4 regions of the Rhodoferax sp. LS1R11 genome follow, and region 1 is predicted to be linked to each of the others. Evidence: predicted binding sites of a transcription regulator. Region 1 holds the regulator's gene; each other region holds the start of a gene.
The links. Region 1 encodes FNR, which switches genes on or off when oxygen is low (the NO sensors DNR and NnrR bind a similar motif). Its sites were predicted from a motif close to TTGATNNNNATCAA; they were not measured.

Region 2: a site for FNR is predicted at 1,889-1,902, ahead of clpB (ATP-dependent chaperone ClpB). Genes of this name have one in related genera too.
Region 3: a site for FNR is predicted at 1,843-1,856, ahead of AC097N_RS01020 (ribonucleotide reductase subunit alpha). Genes of this name have one in related genera too.
Region 4: a site for FNR is predicted at 1,827-1,840, ahead of AC097N_RS00995 (hemerythrin domain-containing protein). Genes of this name have one in related genera too.

Annotation. Positions count from the first base shown of each region.
Region 1 is NZ_JBWMAW010000006.1:84,428-87,724, forward strand. Features, by position in the region: gene hemN (oxygen-independent coproporphyrinogen III oxidase) at 1-972, opposite strand, end outside; gene fnr (fumarate/nitrate reduction transcriptional regulator Fnr) at 1,114-1,833, shown strand; gene AC097N_RS09465 (hypothetical protein) at 1,853-2,143, opposite strand; gene AC097N_RS09470 (FixH family protein) at 2,184-2,474, opposite strand; gene ccoG (cytochrome c oxidase accessory protein CcoG) at 2,484-3,297, opposite strand, start outside.
Region 2 is NZ_JBWMAW010000004.1:8,776-12,072, forward strand. Features, by position in the region: gene clpB (ATP-dependent chaperone ClpB) at 1-1,815, opposite strand, end outside; gene AC097N_RS06650 (molybdenum cofactor biosynthesis protein MoaE) at 1,934-2,431, opposite strand; gene AC097N_RS06655 (MoaD/ThiS family protein) at 2,439-2,690, opposite strand; gene AC097N_RS06660 (molybdopterin molybdotransferase MoeA) at 2,687-3,297, opposite strand, start outside.
Region 3 is NZ_JBWMAW010000001.1:206,669-209,965, forward strand. Features, by position in the region: gene AC097N_RS01015 (adenosylcobalamin-dependent ribonucleoside-diphosphate reductase) at 1-1,792, opposite strand, end outside; gene AC097N_RS01020 (ribonucleotide reductase subunit alpha) at 1,938-2,342, shown strand; gene AC097N_RS01025 (carbonic anhydrase) at 2,321-3,028, opposite strand; gene AC097N_RS01030 (peptidylprolyl isomerase) at 3,056-3,297, opposite strand, start outside.
Region 4 is NZ_JBWMAW010000001.1:200,666-203,962, forward strand. Features, by position in the region: gene AC097N_RS00985 (serine hydrolase domain-containing protein) at 1-24, shown strand, start outside; gene AC097N_RS00990 (NADP-dependent oxidoreductase) at 109-1,152, opposite strand; gene AC097N_RS00995 (hemerythrin domain-containing protein) at 1,241-1,771, opposite strand; gene AC097N_RS01000 (2OG-Fe dioxygenase family protein) at 2,293-3,036, shown strand; gene AC097N_RS01005 (universal stress protein) at 3,109-3,297, shown strand, end outside.

The DNA.
Region 1 (3,297 bases):
CTGCGTGCTGTACCCCTGAAAATTACGATGCAGCCGCCCCTGCCGCTTGGCGATTGCCAACGGATCGGTGGGCAGCGCAAAGTGGTCCATGCCGACATACACATAGCCTGCCCCCATGAACGCGGCCAGCGAGCGCGCGAGCATCGCCACCTTGGCTGCGCCGCTGGGCAACTCAACCGTGGCAATCCTGCGCTGGGGTTTGAAACGCTCCGGCAAGTGCGCATAGGCGTAAAGCGCGATGCGCTCGGGCCGCAACTCAATGACTTGCGCCAGGGTGCGGTCAAACGACTCCGGGCTTTGCTGGGGCAAGCCGTAGATCAGGTCCACATTGATGGAATCAAAGTTGCGCTGGCGAGCCGCTTCCACCAAGGCAAAAACCTGCTCGACCGGCTGTACCCGGTGTACCGCTTTTTGCACCGCCGGGTCGAAGTCCTGAACACCGAAACTCAACCGATTGAAGCCGAGTTCCGCCAGCGTATCGAGCCTGGTGGCGTCAATCGTGCGCGGATCAACCTCAATGGCATATTCGCCCCCCGAGGCAAAGGTAAAGTTGCGACGCAGCATGCCCATGAGTTCACGCAGTTCGTCATCCGACAAGAAGGTCGGTGTTCCGCCCCCCAAATGCAGTTGGGTAATGGTCTGCCCGACACCCAGTTGTGCGGTGTGCAGATCCACCTCACGACTCAGATAACGCAGATAAGACGTGGCGCGGTCATGGTGCTTGGTGATGATCTTGTTGCAGGCACAGTAGTAGCAAAGCGATTCGCAAAAGGGGATGTGGACATACAGGGACAAAGGCGTCCTCATGCCCGCCGCACCTGATCGGCGCAGCTTCAACGCCTGGGTGTAGTCGTCTGCGGCGAACGCTTCCACAAAGCGGTCCGCCGTCGGGTAGGACGTATAGCGGGGCCCGGACACATCAAACCGGCGCAACAGGTCTTCAGAAATAGGTTCAGCAACGACGGCTGTCATGGGGAGTCCTTCACAATGCTGACGAATGTGCCTCAAGCACCCAATTGGATTCTTGATTCAAATCAAAAATTGCTGCATTCATGGGCCTTAATCTTTGACACACATCAGGGCTGGAGGCCATTTGGTGCCAAAATCATTCGCATGAATCCTGAAACCATCAAAGTCGCCTGCTCCAACTGCAACTTGAGGGAGCTGTGCATGCCGATTGGCCTCAGTTCGGACGAACTGGACCGCATTGATGTGATCGTGGCGGCACGGCGCAAGGTCAAACGCGGCACCACACTGTTTCGAAATGGTGAAAAGTTTGCCAATCTGTACGCCATCCGCACCGGGTTCTTCAAGACCTGTGTTGCCTCAGAAGATGGCCGGGATCAGGTCACAGGTTTTCAAATGGCGGGGGAAGTTATTGGTCTGGATGGCATCGTCAATGAACACCATACCTGCGATGCCGTTGCCCTTGAAGATGCAGAAGTCTGCGTCATGCCGTTCGACCGGATTGAAGAACTGTCCCGGGAAGTCTCCGCGTTGCAGCGCCATGTTCACAAAATCATGAGCCGCGAAATCGTGCGCGAACACGGCGTCATGCTGCTCTTGGGCAGCATGCGGGCCGAGGAGCGTTTGGCCACCTTTTTGCTGAACCTGGTGCAGCGCCTGCATGCGCGTGGTTTTTCTCAATCAGAGCTGATTCTGCGCATGACGCGTGAAGAAATTGGCAGCTACCTGGGCTTGAAGCTGGAGACCGTCAGCCGCACTTTTTCCAAGTTTGTAGCCGACGGCATTGTCGAGGTCAAACAACGCCATGTGCAGATTCTCAACACCGACGCGCTCAAAGAGATCGTCAACCCCAAGGCCTGCAATTAGACCGATACAAGAAGCGGGTTCAGCAGGAACCCTGCTTGGGACAGGCATCCGGGCGCGCTTCGTTGGGCATGGGACAGCGGTTGACTTCAAACGGTGACATCGACAACAGCGTGGTCAGGGCGCCAGAGACCATGACCACACCCCAGAACAAAAAAAATGCCACGGTGTAAACCCCTTGCCGCGACAGTGCCACGGGCTGACCAAACCAGTGCAGATCTTGCGGATCAATCATCGCAAACACCAGACCTTCCAGGATGCAGGCCACCATGAAGGCCGGCCAAACAATCCACATCAATCGTTGTGAGCGCATGGAGAAAATCCTTTGAGAACTGCGTTAACCGTAATCGGGCTCAAGGTTTGACCGCTGGCGGCGCAGGCATGGGTACCACACCCGTCTGAGCGTGGTTACGTGCCTGCAGCGCGGGTGCCAGGCTGGCGGCATTCCCGTCCTTACCCAGCGTCCTGTTGATTTCAATGCCTTTTTGGTAATAGTCTTCCGATACCAGTTGCTCGGGCCGGGTGATGGCCAGGTACAAGGTGATGAAACTTGCGACCACCACAATGACGGGGCCTGCCACCACCAGCCACACATGACCGAACTTCCACCAGGGTGCACCTGCATCAATGGTATTTTTTTTCATGACCAATCCTTATTGAGGAACCAGAAAGACAGACTTTTCAGACACGTGCCCGGGTGAATCCACCGAATCAATTTCAAACTGAATGGGATGAGAACCGGGCGCAGCCGCATCAAAAGGCGCCTGAACCCGTACCGCAATCCAGCGCGACTGGGTGGCCTCAACCATCACCATGCTTTCTGAATTCACGGCCAAACCTGTCAACCCGGTGACCGCAATCTTGTAATGCTGGGCCGACTCGGTGGCGTTCATGACCTGGAGGCGGTACACGTTTTCAATCTTTCCGCCCGACACAATGCGCGCCATGACGCCGCGGTCACGAACCACATCCACCTTGAAGGGCGAGCGCATGGACAGGCTGACCAGCATGGCCACCACAATGGTGGCCAGAATGGCCGTGTAGATCAACACCCGGGGTCGAAACACATGGCGCCAGGTTTGCGCCTTGGTCCAGTGCTGGTTCATGGCGTTTTCGGTCGTGTACTTGACCAGACCTCGCGCATAACCCATTTTGTCCATCACGGTATCGCACACATCCGCGCACGCGCCGCAACCAATGCATTCGTACTGCAAGCCCTTGCGTATATCAATACCGGTCGGGCACACCTGCACACACAGGCTGCAATCCACGCAGGCACCCAGGTTCAGCGTTGTGGGGTCCGCCTTGCGGGACCGGGCGCCCCGTGGCTCCCCACGCTCGCTGTCATAGGTAACGATGAGCGTGTCTTTGTCAAACATGGCACTCTGGAAGCGCGCATACGGACACATGTGTTTGCAAACCTGCTCGCGCATAAAGCCTGCGTTGCCGTAGGTGGCAAAACCGTAA
Region 2 (3,297 bases), on a different contig from region 1:
CAGGAACGAGCCGGTGGGGCGATTCGGGTCGCTCAGGCCGGCGCGTGAACGGCGAATGGCATTGGCCACGGCGGTGATGGCTTCATCCTGCCCGACCACGCGCTGGTGCAGCTTGTCTTCCATCTGCAGCAACTTGTCACGCTCGCCCTGCATCATCTTGCTCACGGGAATGCCGGTGGCGCGACTCACCACTTCAGCGATCTCTTCCGCGCCCACCTGGGTGCGCAGCAGGCGCGCAGGTGCGCCCTCGCCCCGTGTTGCTTCTTTGGCCTGCACTTCCTGCAGGCGCTTTTCCAGTTCGGGCAGCTTGCCGTATTGCAGCTCGGCCACCTTGTTGAAGTCGCCCTTGCGGGTCAGCTCTTCGATCTGGAACTTGAGCTTGTCAATGTCTTCACGCACCTGGGCGCTGCCCTGCGCACTGGCTTTTTCGGTTTTCCAGATTTCGTCGTAATCGGCAATCTCTTTTTGCAGCGTGCCGATTTCTTCATTGATCAGCTCGAAGCGTTTTTGCGACGCCTCGTCCTTTTCCTTCTTGACGGCTTCGCGCTCGATCTGCAGTTGAATCAAACGACGGTCCAGCTTGTCCATCACCTCGGGTTTGGAGTCCATCTCGATCTTGATCTTGGACGCCGCCTCATCAATCAGGTCAATCGCCTTGTCCGGCAGGAACCGGTCGGTGATGTAGCGGTGGCTGAGCTCGGCGGCCGCCACGATGGCCGGGTCGGTGATGTTCACGCCGTGGTGCAACTCGTAACGCTCTTTCAAGCCACGCAAAATGGCGATGGTGGCTTCCACGGTGGGCTCACCCACCAGAATTTTCTGGAAGCGGCGCTCCAGCGCGGCGTCTTTTTCGATGTACTTGCGGTACTCATCCAGCGTGGTGGCGCCCACACAGTGCAACTCACCGCGAGCCAGCGCGGGTTTGAGCATATTGCCGGCGTCCATCGCGCCTTCAGCCTTGCCAGCGCCCACCATGGTGTGCAGTTCGTCAATGAACACAATGGTCTGGCCTTCGTCCTTGGCCAAGTCCTTGAGCACGTTTTTCAGGCGCTCTTCAAACTCACCACGAAACTTGGCACCCGCCAGCAGCGCTGCCATGTCCAATGACAAGACACGCTTGCCCTTGAGTGAGTCCGGCACCTCGCCAGCCACGATGCGCTGGGCCAAGCCTTCCACAATGGCGGTCTTGCCCACGCCGGGCTCGCCAATGAGCACGGGGTTGTTCTTGGTGCGGCGCTGCAGTACCTGAATGGCACGACGAATTTCATCGTCCCGCCCGATCACGGGGTCCAGCTTGCCCATGCGGGCGCGCTCGGTCAGGTCAATACAGTATTTTTTGAGCGATTCGCGCTGGTCTTCGGCATCGGCACTGTCCACGTTTTGTCCTCCACGTACGGCATCAATCGCGCTTTCCAGCGACTTGCGGGTCAGGCCGTTTTCCTTGACGATACGCCCGATGTCCTGCTTGCTGTCGGTCAACGCCAGCAGGAACAACTCGCCCGCCACAAACTGGTCACCGCGTTTGATGGACTCCTTCTCGGCGGCCTGCAGCAGCGTGACCATGTCGCGGCCCACCTGCACCTGCTCATGGCCCTGCACCTGGGGCAGTTTCTTCATGGCGGTCTCGGCAGCGGCCAGCAGTCCCGCCACGTTCACCCCGGCGCGCTGCAACAGGGCTTTGGGACCATCGTCCTGGCGCAGCATCGCCACCAGCACATGGGCGGGTTCGATGTAGGCGTGGTCATTGCCCAGCGCCAGCGTTTGGGCTTCGCCCAAGGCTTCCTGAAATTTGGTGGTGAGTTTTTCGATTCGCATGTCGGTCCCTTTGAATTAACCTGCAGCTTGAGGCTTGCAGCAGGTTTTCAAGGCCGTGGCCCGCGCCAATCTGTTGATAAAAGTCAAGAAAAGCGCAGGTTGGAACCTGCCGGCGCCTTCAGCCGTTGCGGGCTTTGATGCCCCATTTGGCAAGCGCGGCGTCATCCGTCACGCGCGCATCGACCCAGCGGGCGCCGTCGGGCATCTGTTCTTTTTTCCAGAACGGGGCTTGGGTCTTGAGGTAGTCCATCAAGAATTCGCAGGCCTGAAAACTCTCACCCCGGTGCGCCGAGGTCACCGCCACCATGACGATCTGGTCCAGCGGCTGCAACACACCAATGCGATGGATGACCCGGGCGCCAAAAATATCAAAGCGCTGGAGCGCCTCGTCAATCATGGCCTCGATGGATTTCTCGGTCATGCCGGGGTAATGCTCCAGCTCCATGCTGCTGATGCTGCCTGGTGTGCCCGCCGTGCGGTCACGCACCGTGCCGACAAAACTGCACACGGCGCCCACGTGGGGGTCATGGGCGCGCAAGGCGGCAATCTCGGTGCCAAGATCAAAGTCACCGGTTTGAATCACTACCCGGACCGCAGGTGCTTTGGTGTCAATCATGGGAGACTCAGCCGCCTGTGACTGGCGGGAAAAAAGCAACTTCAGCGCCCTCCACCAGGGCGGCCGACTCGTCGCTCATGACCTGATTGAGGGCCATGCGCACCGCGCGCCCCCGCGCCAGGCTCTCGGCATACACGCCCCCCAGGGCGATCAACTCGTCCCGCAACGCGGTCAGGTTCGCGGCCGTGGTGGCGCGCCGCTCACTGGACACCCCCACGGCCTCGCGGATGGAGGCAAAGTATTTGACTGTGACGTTCATCCCAGCATCTCCGAAAAGGGAATAAAGCGAACCAGATCGCCATGCGCAATGGTTTGGCCGGACGGATTGTCCACCACACCATCGCCCCACACGGCTGACGTCAACACACCAGAGCTTTGGTTGGGGAACAGATCAAGACCACCGGCGGCATTGCGTCTGACCCGCAGGAATTCACGACGTTTATCGGCTCTAGCCCAGGTGAAATGTGCGGGAGTAGCTACTGAATTAATAGCAACCTGCGAAACACCTTGCAGCTTGAGCAGAAAAGGCCGCACCAACAAGAGGAAGGTGATGAAGCTGGACACCGGGTTGCCCGGCAGCCCGATGAAATGGGTTTGATCGACCCGGCCATAGGCAAACGGTTTGCCGGGTTTGATGGCAATCTGCCACAGGTTCAACGCACCCAGGGCCTGCACGGCGGGCTTGATGTGGTCTTCTTCTCCCACCGACACACCGCCGCTGGTCAGAATCAGGTCATGACTTTGCGCCGCGTTCTTGAGCGCATCGACGGTCGCATCCAACCGGTCCGGCACGATGCCCAGGTCGGTCACCTCGCAGCCCAGGCGCACCAACAAAGCCCGTAAAAAGAAACGGTTCGAGTTGTAAA
Region 3 (3,297 bases), on a different contig from region 1:
TCACGCTCAGCACGGACCCCAAAATCGAGTTGGGCCGGTAGGTGGCCAAGCCTTTGAGGCCGGACTGCCAGGCTTCCATGTACAGGTGCTGAAAGTCGGCGTAGGGGTAGTCCGCTGGCACGTTGACGGTTTTGGAAATAGCCGTGTCAATGAAGGGCGCCACGGCGGCCACCATCGACTCGTGCGCTTGCGCGCTCATTTCCAGCGCGGTGACAAAGGCGGGCGTGAGCGCGGCATGCTCACCGAACAGGTGGCGGTACAGACGCCAGGCGTGGTCTTCCACCGCATATTCCTTGAAGCCACCGTCCGGCATGCGTTTCTTGCGGGTGTAGGTCCAGCTGAAGGCAGGCTCAATGCCGTTGCTGGCGTTGTCCGCAAACGCGAGGCTGATGGTGCCCGTCGGTGCGATGGACAGCAGGTGCGAATTGCGCAGGCCGCTGGCACGAATGCGGTCTTTCAGTGCGGCGGGCAGGCGCGAGGCAAAGGTCTGGCCGCTGAGGTACAGGTCGGCATTGAACAGTGGGAACGCACCGCGCTCGCGCGCCAGTTCAACCGAGGCGTCATAGGCGGTGTCGCGCATCAACTCTGAAATGGCTCTGGCCATGTCGCGCGCTGTTTGCGTGTCGTAGCGCAGGTTGAGCATGATCAGGGCGTCGCCCAGCCCGGTAAAGCCCAGACCCACGCGGCGTTTGTTGCGGGCTTCTTCCTGTTGCTGCGGCAGTGGCCACACGGTCACGTCCAGCACGTTGTCCAGCATGCGGGTGGCCACGCGCACGACCTCGGAAAATGCTGCGCGGTTGAAGGTGGCCTTGGCCTCGAACGGTGCATCGATGTAGCGGGTGAGGTCGATCGAGCCCAGGCAGCAGCAGCCGTAAGGGGGGAGTGGCTGCTCACCGCAAGGGTTGGTACCGGCAATGGTTTCGCAGTAGGAGAGGTTGTTGTCCCGGTTGATGTGGTCCAGAAACAAGACACCTGGTTCCGCATGGTCGTAGGTGGACCGCATGATCTGATCCCACAGGGTGCGTGCCTGCAGCTTGCGATACACCCAAAGCCCGGTGTCCTTGTCCTGGTAGGCGCCCGCGGCTTTCTGGGTCACGCCTGGTTCGGCCCGGTGCAGCAGTGCAAAGTCACCGTCTTGTTGGACCGCCAGCATGAAGGCGTCGGTAATGCCCACGGAGATGTTGAAGTTCTTCAGGTCGCCAGAATCTTTGGCATGAATGAATTCTTCGATGTCCGGATGGTCACAACGCAAGACGCCCATTTGCGCGCCACGCCGTGCCCCCGCGGACTCCACCGTCTCGCAGGATCGGTCAAACACGCGCATGTAGCTCACGGGTCCGGATGCACTGCTTTGGGTGCTGCCCACCCACGCGCCACGCGGACGAATGCGCGAGAAGTCATACCCCACACCACCACCCCGGCGCATGGTCTCAGCAGCTTCGGTCAGGGCGGTGTAGATGCCCGGGTGACCGTCTTCAACATGGGCGATGGAGTCGCCCACGGGCTGTACAAAACAGTTGATCAGCGTGGCGGCCAGGTCCGTGCCCGCGGCAGATTGAATGCGCCCCGCAGGCAGGAAGCCGTTTTGCAAGGCTTGCAAAAATTTGGCTTCCCACTGTTTCTGGTGTTCGGGTGATTCCACTTCAGCCAGGGCGCGCGCGACGCGCTGGTTGACATCGAGTATTGTTTTCTCGGTGCCTTTGCTGTACTTCTCAAGAAGCACTTCCTCGCTGATTGGTTGCGGTGCCAGCGCGAGGCGGGATGGGGCGAGTTCAGGTGTTTTTTGTGACATGGTTTTTCTCAAAAGCTGCGTGATGTTAGGGCGGTGCCAAGCTCAAGCCATTGACCTTGAACAATCTTGTCCCGAACAGTTGAATCGGGTGGATACTGCACGCCTGTTCTCCTTCAATACCAATTTTTCAATACTAGTCCAATCCATGAATATTTCCAGTTTTGATGATTTGTTGCAAGCCGCCAAGCAGCAGCCCGAGCCACAACGCCTGCTTTTTGTATTTGCCAATGCCGAGTTGCCGCCAGACAGCACGGCCGCGCAGAAAGCGGATTTTTTGGCCGGGCATGGCGGTGCCTTGGTGCCCGTGATGTGTGTGGACAAGACGCCCGAAGAGTTGCAGTCGTTTGCCAACCTGGTGCAGGAATCAACCCAGTTTGGCAATGCCTGGAGCATTGTTTTCGCGTCGACCCTGTCCGGTCAAGATGGCCTCTCGCCCAGCAGCGAAGCGGCTGAGAAGCCGTTACAGAAAATGGTTGAAGCCATCAAGGCCGGAACCTTGGGCAACTTCATTCCGTTTGATCGTGCGGGTCAGCCGGTGGAGCTCGCATAACTGTCATCGATCTCGTTGAACACAGGGCTTGAGAGCGCGTCTTCGAACGCGTGATAAGGCCCCGTTCCGCTGTGGTCGGCTGTGGAGGCCGGCACAAATTCACCGCTCTTCACATCAAACACGTGAACCTCTCCGTCTTCAATCACGTAGTGCCAGCCATGCAGGGCCAGTTTGCCGGCCTCGACCTGTTTTCTCACCATGGGGTAGCCCATGAGCCGCTCGAGCTGCAGCACCACGGCGCGTTGTTCGGTTCGGCGCAGCGCCTCCTGGGTCACTTGCACCGGCAGGGCCGCCTCACGCCCCAGCTCCAGCCACGCCGCGAGATTTTTGGCCTGGGGATCGATCTCTTCATACAGTGCGCGGATGCCACCGCAGTGGCTGTGGCCGCACACCACAATGCGTGACACCTGAAGGTTCAACACGGCGAATTCAATTGCGGCTGAGGTACCGTGGTAGCCGGCAGAGCCGTCGTAGGGGGGCACGAAGGCCCCCACGTTGCGCACCAGAAACAGCTCTCCCGGCCCGGCGCCGGTAAGCAGGTACGGCACCACCCGCGAGTCAGAGCAGCCAATGAACAGGATGGTCGGATGTTGTCCGTCTTTCACCAGGTTCTGAAACTGCTCTTGAACGCCCGGAAACGTATGGTCGTGAAACCGGCGCAGGCGAGTTAACAGTTCATCAGGCATGGGTGTGCTCTCAAACGGTGTGTTCGCTCACTGAACGAGCGGCGTCTCTGTGGCTTCCAGGTCCACGCCCTCAACCACGGCTTGACCCGCCAGAAGCCCGAGGTATTGACGCAGCGCCGTGACGTAGGTCTTTTGCCGCAACGACATGGCGACTGCGCCGCGCACCGATTCAAATGGCTGATCAACGCCGGGCTCACGCGCCAGCACCTCCACCACATGCAGCCCAAAACGGCTGTGCACCAGGCGGGGCAGGACGCCCACTTCCGCAT
Region 4 (3,297 bases), on a different contig from region 1:
GTTTACAGCACGCTGGTGGACTGAGTCAGCCAGAATTTATAGAAAACTGGCCGCTAGCCCAGGTAGATCGTGCACATGTAGCTATTAATTTGATAGCGTTCAGATGGCTTAACTCGTCGCCACCTGCAACACCAGCTTGCCAAAGTTCTCGCCCGTGAAGAGCTTGGTGAGCGCCTCGGGGAAGGTGTCCAGCCCCTGAACCACATCTTCCTTGCTCTTCATCCGGCCATCTTTCAGGTAGCCCGCCATCTCGGCCACGGCCAGGGGGTAGCGGTCGGCGTAGTCAAACACCACAATGCCTTCCATGCGGGCGCGGTTCACCAGCAGGCTCAGGTAGTTCTTGGGGCCTTGCACGGCCGTGGTGTTGTTGTACTGGCTGATGGCACCGCAGATGATGATGCGCGCCTTGCGGTTGATCTTGGCCAGCACGTCGTCCAGAATGTCGCCGCCCACGTTGTCAAAGTAAATGTCCACCCCTTGGGGGCAATGCTCTTTGAGGCCTGCGCGCACGGCGCCGGGGCCGGCCTTGTAGTCAATGCAGGCGTCAAAGCCCAACTCCTTGACCACCCAGTCACACTTGGCGGCACCGCCTGCGATGCCCACCACGCGGCAGCCCTTGATCTTGGCCATCTGGCCCACGGTTTGCCCCACGGCACCGGCCGCGCCAGACACCACCACGGTCTCGCCCGGCTGGGGCTGGCCCACGTCCATCAGGCCAAAGTAACCCGTCATGCCCGGCATGCCCAGCACATTGAGCCACTGGGTCAACGTGCCCACGCGCAAGTCAATTTTGACCACCCCGTTGCGTTTGAAATCGGCCGGGGCCAGCGTCAGGTATTCCTGCACGCCCAGGCTGGCACTCACATAGTCGCCCACGGCGTAGGCCGGGTTGTGGGATGCAATCACCTGACCCACACCGCCTGCGCGCATCACCTCGCCAATGGCCACGGGCGGGATGTAGCTCTTGCCCTCGTTCATCCAGCCGCGCATGGCGGGGTCGAGCGAAAGCGCCAGGGTTTTGAGCACGATGCCGCCTTCGCCCGGCTCGGCCACCGGCTCGGTGGTGCTTTGCCAGTTGGCGCGCGTGGGCAGGCCCACGGGGCGGGCTGCGAGTCGAATCTGGTGGTTGGTCAGGGTGGCAAGTGAGGACATCAAAAACTCCGGAATGTAAAACCGGTGCATCCTAGCCCGAAGCCGAGTGCGTGGTGGTACCCAACGTGACAGTGGCAGCGTGACAGTGTCAGGCCACGGCACGCGCCGTTTGTGCAGCCTCTACCGCATGGACCGGCTCACTCGCGTGGCTGGAGCAAGTGGAGCCGCCGCAGCCATGAATTTCTTCAAGCGGCAGCGCTTGGGGCGCATGAACCATGCCGGTGACTGGGTCATACCCCACGCCGCGCAAGTGCAGGGCCAGCGCGGCGTCCATGCTCTGCGCATGCTGCGCAAACCAGATGCCCAGCTCATGCGCCATTTGCCGCACCACGCCCAGTTCGCCCGCCTGGCCGCGTGCGGCGCCTTCGCGCATCACTTGCAAAATGACGCCGTGCTGTATCGAATGGCAGTTGCTGGATGAGAAGCGGGTGCTCTGCATCCACTGGTCTTCCATCCCGAAATGATCGACGGTGTGGTCAATCAGTACCTGCCAAGCGGGAAGCACGTCGGTGTCAGACGCATTGACCACCGTGGCCAGCAGGTCCACAAACTCATGGTGCGTGTCATCCATGAACAGTAAACCAAGTGCGAGCGAATCAGACCAGAGAAGAGTAGACATGCCGTGTTTCCTGAAAAAGTTGGGCCCAGCATAGGGAGATTGCGCGGGCTTTACTTTGACGAAGGTCAGGAGTTCTTGAATCGGCGGGCGGCTGGCTGATGGAAGAGGGAGGGTCAGGTTTTTCTGATTTCGTCCTGATTTATGGAAAATCGGGCTGTAGCCCAGGTGGGACGTGCGAGAGTAGCTATTGAATTTGTAGCGTTTTCTGTGTTTGGTGTTGACGTCTTTGATGAGATTTTGCCGTCCTGAGCCTGCAAGCGTTGCTGGCGTTCATTACCTGCTGAGTCATTGCGCATCAACATGGCTGGTTGTCGATGACACCGGGGTGGATGGCGCAGCGAAGTCAAGGAGGAGGATCGGGCGCAGCCCGCTCCGGGGGACATGAGCGGAGCCATCCACCCCGGTGTCATCGGCCCTACACAAACCGTGCCGGCAATGCCCGCTTGCGCTGCAAAAGAGCCGACTAAATGCAAACTCTCGCATCCCTTGCAGACCTCCCCGGTTTGGTAAGCTCGAAACCAATGACCACTTCCTTCTCCCCCCCTTCACTCGCCAAGCCGTCTGAGCTTGGCTCCGTCTTGCAGCAGCAGGGTTTTGGCGTGCTGGACGCGCCCAGCGTCAGCGCTTTGAGCGGCTGCGCACTTGATCAGCTGGAACAGCTGCGGCCGCTGTGGGCGGACCTTCCTCCCGATGCTTTTCTGAAGGATGGCGGGCGCTACCGGCGCCGTCGGCATTCTTGCTTCATCGTGCAAGACGGACAGGTGACCCAGGTGCCGCACCGCGCGCATTGGCAGCCAGTGGAGTACAACGCGCTGCACGGCGGCATGCAGCGGCTGTTTGAGCCTATGCAGCCGGAGATGATTGCGCAGCCCGTCTGGAACCAGTTGCTGCTGTGGCTGGGTGATGTGTGTTCGGGGCTCAAGGGCGCCAAGCCCTGGTTTGTAGAGGCGCACCAGTTTCGCATTGACACCACCGATGGCATTGGGCGACCGACGCCCGAGGGCGCGCACCGCGATGGTGTGGACCTGGTCGCCGTGTTCATGGTGGACCGCGCGGGGGTCAAGGGTGGCGAGACGCGTGTGTTTGATGCGGCCGGGCCTAACGGCCAGCGCTTCACGCTGACCGAGCCCTGGTCCGTGCTGTTGCTGGACGATGGCCGCGTGATTCACGAGTCCACACCCATTCAGCCTGTCACCGAGGGCGGCCATCGTGACACGCTGGTGGTGACCCTGCGCGCCGCCAGCTTTCAGGGAGATCACGAGTAGGTTGATTTCGGTCAAGGTTTCTTGTTGCGCTCACTCCGACACTGAAGGCTGATGCAACCAGGAGTCTTCATCATGTTCAAGCACATACTCGTTCCCGTGGATGGTTCGGCTACCTCTCAATTGGCCGTGGCCAAGGCCATTGGCATGGCCAAAGCCTTTGGTAGCCGCGTGACGGCCATTTTTGTCATCGACCCCTATCCGTTTACCGGCGTGGGGACCGATTTCGCCTACGGCCAAGCCGAGTACCTGAGCGCCGCCACG